One region of the Anaeromusa sp. genome, then DNA from elsewhere that is predicted to be linked to it. Evidence: riboswitches for the same ligand, from Rfam matches in the RefSeq annotation. Region 1 holds a riboswitch; the other holds the start of a gene.
The links. Region 1 has a riboswitch for cobalamin ahead of PHF27_RS04390 (hypothetical protein). Riboswitches for the same ligand answer to the same signal wherever they lie in the genome.

Region 1 (3,104 bases):
GGGCGGAAGCGGTTTTTTATTTAAAGGGGGGATGTCGGACAAGTATAGATGATTCTATGGGAACTATGGTTTTTAAGAGGAGGATGTATAATGGAAAAAGTTGAAAAGTATGCTGGCGAATCGGTGAAGATTTTTTCGGAGAGCACGGAAGCAGCTTTGATTATGGGTGTTCTTTCGGTCTGCTTGTTGACGGTGTCCATTGTGGTACTGCAAGCGTTTTGGGTCATGCGATAAATAGAGCATAAGAGAGAAATGGATGAACTAACCAGGCTGTTTCTTGTGGTAGAAAACAGCCTGGTTAACATAGACAGCGGTTGTTTAAAGCAAGGGGGGGAAGTATTTATGGAGTATGCAATCGCGACAAGTGGCAACCAAGCGATCGTAACATTAAAAGGTAAAATTTATATTCAAGATGCATGTGTTATTCGCGAAGAAATAATTAATAAAATTGAAGCTGGTTATCACCGGGTTCTCATTAAGCTTGCAGAAGTGACGTATATGGATAGCGCTGGATTAAGTATGATGGTAACGTTGCATAAAGTGAGTCGGAAAAGACATGGATCGTTAGTTGTGACTGGCGTGCAGGGAATGGTTAAAGAGTTGATGCAGTACACTCACGTGGATCAAGCTCTGCGTTTGGAAGGGACACTGTAACATTGACTTTTTTTTCAGCTTTTGTTAAAGTTGACAATAACAAGTGCATAGTGAATGGAATAGGTGCCCGGAAGGGCTTAATAGGGAAGACCGGTGAAATGCCGGCGCGGTCCCGCCACTGTAATGGGGAGCAAATCCAAGAAATGCCACTGAGACGAAAGTCTTGGGAAGGTTTGGACGAGCGAAGATCCAGAGCCAGGAGAACTGCCTATTGGACAATCGCCATTTGACCTACGAAGGATGGGAAGGAGATTTTAAAACCGTTTGGTTTTGTTTTGCCGTGGCCCCGTCGTTTTGACGGGGTTTTTATTGTTGGTTAATGGTTTGAAGTTTCTATGGGCTTGCTAGAAGTATAACAGGGGGCATGCATATGAAAAAAGTAGTGGCATTGGCCATCGCAGGTATTGTTTTTTCTACGTCATCGTTGGCGTTAGCCGCGGAGCCGGAGTCGGAGTCTGGGATTAAACTCAGCGGCGACGTGACCGTAAAGTATGAAAAAGATACGAAGGACGGAGAAGCAAATGCTTCTGGTACCATGAGTTCGTTACGCTTAACAGGAGAAGCGGCATTGGGGAGCGGCTGGTCTGTATTCGCTCGCTTGGGAGCGCAATATGCTACGAATCCGGCCTTAGCGGACTACAATACAGATGGTTCGGTATATGGCGACAAAAAAACGGTAATGACCCTTGATCAGTTTGGCGTGACAAAACAAGCAGGAGATTTGGCATTTAAACTTGGGCGTCAAGATTTGACTATTGGCGCAACGTCGCTTCTTTACAGCCGCTCAGAGTCCAATATTGGGAAGCGGGCTTTTGTAGACGGAGTGACTGTAAATGGGGCCGCAGCGGGCTTGGACATCAACGCAGCCTTTGTACAAGAGGATAATGCCGGCGATGAAGACAACCGTATTTATGCGATTCGGACTGGCTTTCATCCCAATAAGCAGTTGCAGTGGGGGATGACGTTAGGTCGCTATCAAGATCGAGTCAATGGAAATACGAACCATTGGGCGCTGGACAGCAGCTATCAACAAGGCAAGCATACCTGGACGGCGGAATATACGCAGTCCAATCGCAGCGAAGACAATCGCGCCTATGCGGTAACTTGGAATTATGGCTTTGATGATAAAACGTCAATGTATATTACTGCGTTTAAAGTAGAAACGAATGGCGATATGGGAAAACAAAGCGATTTTGATAACAACAACAAGGGTTTTTATTATGGCGTTAAACATCAACTAAACAAAGATAATTCACTGGAATTGGTCTATAAAGATCAAAAGGAAGTGGACAGCGGTTTGAAAAACACAAAGCTGGAAGCTACATTTACTCATAGTATTTGAGGAGGAGCCGCTTGTTTTATAAGAAAGCAGCGATTCCTTGAAGAGAATAAACACTATATAAGGAGTGAGGGAATTTGAAAAGAAGTATTTTATGTTTGATGACAGCGGTTTTATTTGCCCTAATGGGAATGGCGACAAGTTTTTCCGTTTCCCAGGCAGCCGAGGCGCCAACTGTTAAAAAAGCCATTTTGGTAGTCAGCTTTGGTACAACCTATGCGGATACGCGCAAGGCTACGACCGATGCAGTGGAAGCGAAAATTAAGGCAGCTTTTCCGGAGTATGACGTGCGTCATGCCTTTACTTCCCGTATTATCATCAAAAAATTAGCGGAACGTGACGGACTTGTTATTGATACGGAAAAACAAGCGTTGGAAAAGTTGAAGGCCGAAGGCTACAAAGAGATCGTGATTCAGCCTCTGCATGTGGAAGCAGGCGATGAGTATTCTAAATTGATGCGTGTTGTGGACAAGTACGAAAAATCCTTTGACAAGGTTTCTGTAGGTCGGCCGATTCTTTATTATACCGGCCAAGAAGGGGAAAAACCAGATGACTATGCTATCGCAATTAAAGCGTTGCAAGACCAATTGCCGAAATTAGGAAAAAATGAAGCTGTTGGCTTGATGGGTCACGGTGGTGTAAACCCTTCGAATACGGCGTATGCCGCTCTGCAACTAAAGCTTCAAGATGCAGGCTTGAAAAACGTCTTTGTTTTCACGGTGGAAGGGTATCCTACTTATGAGAATATGGTCACAGCGTTAAAGGCCAATAAAATTAAGAAAATCACGCTAATGCCCTTTATGCTGGTAGCTGGCGACCATGCTCAAAATGATATGGCGGGCGACGAAAAGGATTCTTTTAAATCGCAGTTGACTGCGGCAGGCTTCCAAGTAGAAGCGTATATTCACGGTTTGGGAGAAAATAAAGGGATTCAGGATATTTATGTACAGCATGTGAAAGATGCGATTGAAAATAATTATAAAGAACGCGGCAAGGATAAACCTGTAATTCCAGTTATTGAATAAATTGAATAGGCTATAAATGCAATAAAAGGCTGCCGAGAAAATTGGCAGCCTTTTATTGTGTTCCTGCAGATAAGGGAAAATAGAGT
Region 2 (3,701 bases), on a different contig from region 1:
TAAAAGCTCTTGCAGCTCTGCTTCTTCCGCTCCGCCAGGCCCCCGTCGATCTCCTAAAAGAACCACCGTATCCGGTTCGGTTGCTTGCGGGCGCATCGAACGGTCGATCAAACGCTGCGCAGCAAAATAAAAGCCAGCGCCATACTCGCCATCCAAAAAACCACTGCAAGGAACGCTCATAACCGGAACCTTCCAGAAGGCCTCCGCTTCTTCGGCCACCGCTTCCACATCATCGCCAATCACGCCGGCTAAACAGGACGCTGCCAACAGCACGTACGCTGGTTTATACGTTTGCATCGTAAAATCAATGCACCCTCGCAACTGCTCTGCGCCGCCGAAAATCGAATGATCGTCAGTTAGATTGCTGGTAACCAAGGGAGCTCTATAGGCATGCTCCAGCTTCAAAGTCCTTGCCAGCGCAGAATATTGTCCACCCAGCTCCATTTCCCGCGCCACATGTCCGCAGGCTTTGGGACTGTGAAAGATGACTGCCGCCCCTTCGTTATGCGCTACCGCCCGCCATACCCCGGGCATACTGCAACTGCAGCTGCGCTTCAAGGTCACCATATGCCGCTTATTCATCGCCATAACGCAGCACCATCTCTTCCAGGTCTTCAAAAGTCAACGGCGTAGGAATAGTCAGCTGTTGATTATCCAGCAGCTTTTGCGACAAATCCCGATAGATCCTTGCCTGCTCCGAGGCAGGCTTCCATTCAATGACGGTCTTGCGTCGAATCTCCGCCTGGTGCATCACCGCATCCCGCGGCACAAAAGCGATAAGCTGTGTATTCAAGCGCGCTGCAAATTCCTCCAGCAAAGCTTTTTCATTAACAATCTGGCGGCTGTTGCCGATAATCCCTCCTAAACGAACCGGCCCGCGCCCGGCAAAGCGGGCTACGCCTTTGGCGATGTTGTTCGCCGCGTAAATCGACATCAATTCGCCGGAAGACACTATGTAAATATCAGTAGCATAGCCTTCCCGAATCGGTACGGCGAAGCCGCCGCACACTACGTCCCCTAAAACGTCAAATAAAACGACTTGCTGTTCCTCTTCTGGAAGTTTTTGCAGCATTTTTAGCTTTTCAAGGGCCACGATAATGCCTCTTCCTGCACAGCCCACGCCCGGTTCAGGCCCCCCCGCCTCAACACAGCGAACGCCGCCGAATCCTTCGTGAACCACCTGCTCCAAGGAAACGCCTTCCCCATATTGACGTACCATATCCAACACCGTCTGCTGACAGTTGCGCCCCAAGAGGAGCCGCGTCGAATCATTTTTCGGATCACAGCCAATCTGCTGAACCCGATAGCCGGCTTCCGCCAGCGCAGCCGACACATTCGAAGCCGTCGTCGATTTGCCGATGCCGCCTTTGCCATAAAAAGCAATTTTTTTCATAGGCCCTTCCTCCCATACAAAAAGAGCCGCCCCATGTAGGGCGGCTCCTAATTACAGATGCAAAAAACTCCATGTCAAAACAAAAAGCTTGCTCAGTAATCCCCTCCCCATCGCTCGTAGGTAAAAACGGTGATTGCTAAACAGGCAGTTCTCCTGGCTCTGGATCTTCGCTCATCCAAACCTTCCCAAGGCATTCGCCCCAGTGGTATTTTATGGATTTACTCCCCATTACAGTGGCGGGACCGCGCCGGTTTTTCACCGGTCTTCCCTATTAAGCCCTTCCGGGCACCTGTTTCATCCATATTCATTTGTCAAAATTCCTAAATTCTATTTACTTGCGCAACAAGTCTCAATCGGCGATTGGTTTCTACGTCCGTGACGTCTAGCGATTGCTTGCTGCTTGTCTTTTACATGCTGAATAAATAACTCCTGAATCGCCTGATTTTCGCCTAATCCTTTTGTTAAAACCTGCGCCTTAAAACCGGCTTGCTCTAAAATCAGCTTGGGCGAATCTGACTTAACGCCACTAAGATAGTTAAGAATATGCTCGCCCGCAAGCAGCATAAACGGCACAATCAGAACATCCTGCACTTCTTTCGCTTTCATTTTGGTCATAGCGTTCGCTAAATCGGGAAAGCCGTCTGTAACACAGACAAAAATACGTTCATAACCGGCAGCCTCAAGTTTTAACTGCAACACCGCATACTCCATTTGCTGCGCCCCATTACAAGCCAGCAAGATTGCTTGACTTTCTTGTAAAGGCGGCCATTGCTGCTGCAATGCTTCTATCGCCAAAACATAATCATCAGGATGATCTTTTGCTCCCAAAGAGAGCAGTAGCGGACGCGCCAGCGCCAGCGTCTTTGTTTTCCATGCCGGTTTTCTAGCTTCTGCGGCAATATATTTTTGCACTCCCTGCAAAGTAGCATCTACCGTTAAGAATAGAGGCTGCACATACACTTCTTCAAAAGCCTCACACGCCAGCTTCCTCAAGGCTTCCTCAATGTCGTCTACCTGTATCCCGGAGCGCGCTGTTAATTTATCTCGCACCGCCTGCGAAGAAAAGGCTCTGCAAATTTTCCACTCTGGAAAGACTTGTTGAAAACGTTCTTCCAGCGGATCTAAGGTACGCTGCAAAGCAGCAGCGTCCACCGAGCCAAAACTTACTAAGACAATTGCCTTTTTGTTCAACCCTTAACCCTCCTGCAGAATGTCGCCGCAAAAAAAACAATCCTAGCCTTCGCAAAAAGGCTAGGAAGAAATTCATGTTCTTCGTATCCCCTGCTCGTCACCCGCGAGCCTGCGGCGATATACAAAACCATATACTATTGCTGGGTACGTAAAATTCATCAACTCTTGTTTGCTTTCCGCCCGGCACCTGCGAGCATGAGGAAAATCAAAAGCAGCAGAAAAATTCTGTTTTCATCCTACACCCGCAATTACTATATGTCAACCACTGTTTTCATTCTCCGGAAACCGAAAGATGCCGATCCGCAGGCTGGGCAAATTCATCTCCATAGGCAGCGTACGCTACCTCTTGCACCCCGAAAACCATGTCTTGAGAGCTGTTGTAAATATAGCCTTCCCTTGGCAAATACAGTTTTTTCTCCCGAATGGCTCGCAGTGTCTGCAGCGACGGATCCTCTAAAAATTCACGCCGATACGACTCAATATCATAGTTTCCATGATCGTTATAGGCAGGCAAAATAAGCAAATCCGGATTAATCGCCACCAACTGCTCTTTATTAAAATTCTGCCCGCTTTGAATGCCTGCTGCGGCAAGGCCGTTAATCACGTTGGCTCGGCGGCACATATCGTCAAATATGCAGCCGCTGCCGCCATAGGTCGACATCAAAGAAATCAGCACTACCTTTTTTCGTTGTTCCAACGGAATGGCTGCTGTTTTTTGCTGAATTTCCGCTAATTTTGCGTTCATCGCCGCTAAAAGCCGGTTCCCTTGTTCCTCTTCTCCTATCGCTTTAGCAATCAGTCGAATGTTTCCCTGCACATCCTCTGCATTTTTCGCGCCTTTACACACGATCACTTGGAGTCCCGCGTCCCTCAGCATGCCAACAATTTCCTCACTGATCCAGTCCGGCGCAATAACCAAGTCCGGCTGCATCGCGAGCAACTGCTCCGCCGAAGGAATATGTATTTTTACCGGTATTTTCTTAGCTTTAGCAACAATATTCGAGCTAACCGGATCATCAAGAAGCGCGTTTATCGCCGCCAGCCGTTGTGTTGATACCATGCCTAAGAGAATTTGATCTGTACCCGCCGATAAGGTTACGATTTTTTGCGGCTTTTT

Region 2: another riboswitch for cobalamin. It lies ahead of PHF27_RS06320 (nitrogenase iron protein NifH); the one in region 1 lies ahead of PHF27_RS04390 (hypothetical protein).

Annotation. Positions count from the first base shown of each region.
Region 1 covers NZ_JAQUZF010000018.1:24,953-28,056, reverse strand. The annotation lists gene PHF27_RS04400 (hypothetical protein) at 91-234, shown strand; gene PHF27_RS04395 (STAS domain-containing protein) at 343-654, shown strand; cobalamin riboswitch at 699-881, shown strand; gene PHF27_RS04390 (hypothetical protein) at 1,025-1,996, shown strand; gene PHF27_RS04385 (sirohydrochlorin cobaltochelatase) at 2,125-3,018, shown strand.
Region 2 covers NZ_JAQUZF010000032.1:5,909-9,609, reverse strand. The annotation lists gene PHF27_RS06325 (nitrogenase component 1) at 1-588, opposite strand, end outside; gene PHF27_RS06320 (nitrogenase iron protein NifH) at 575-1,393, opposite strand; cobalamin riboswitch at 1,519-1,701, opposite strand; gene PHF27_RS06315 (sirohydrochlorin cobaltochelatase) at 1,721-2,584, opposite strand; gene PHF27_RS06310 (ABC transporter substrate-binding protein) at 2,856-3,701, opposite strand, start outside.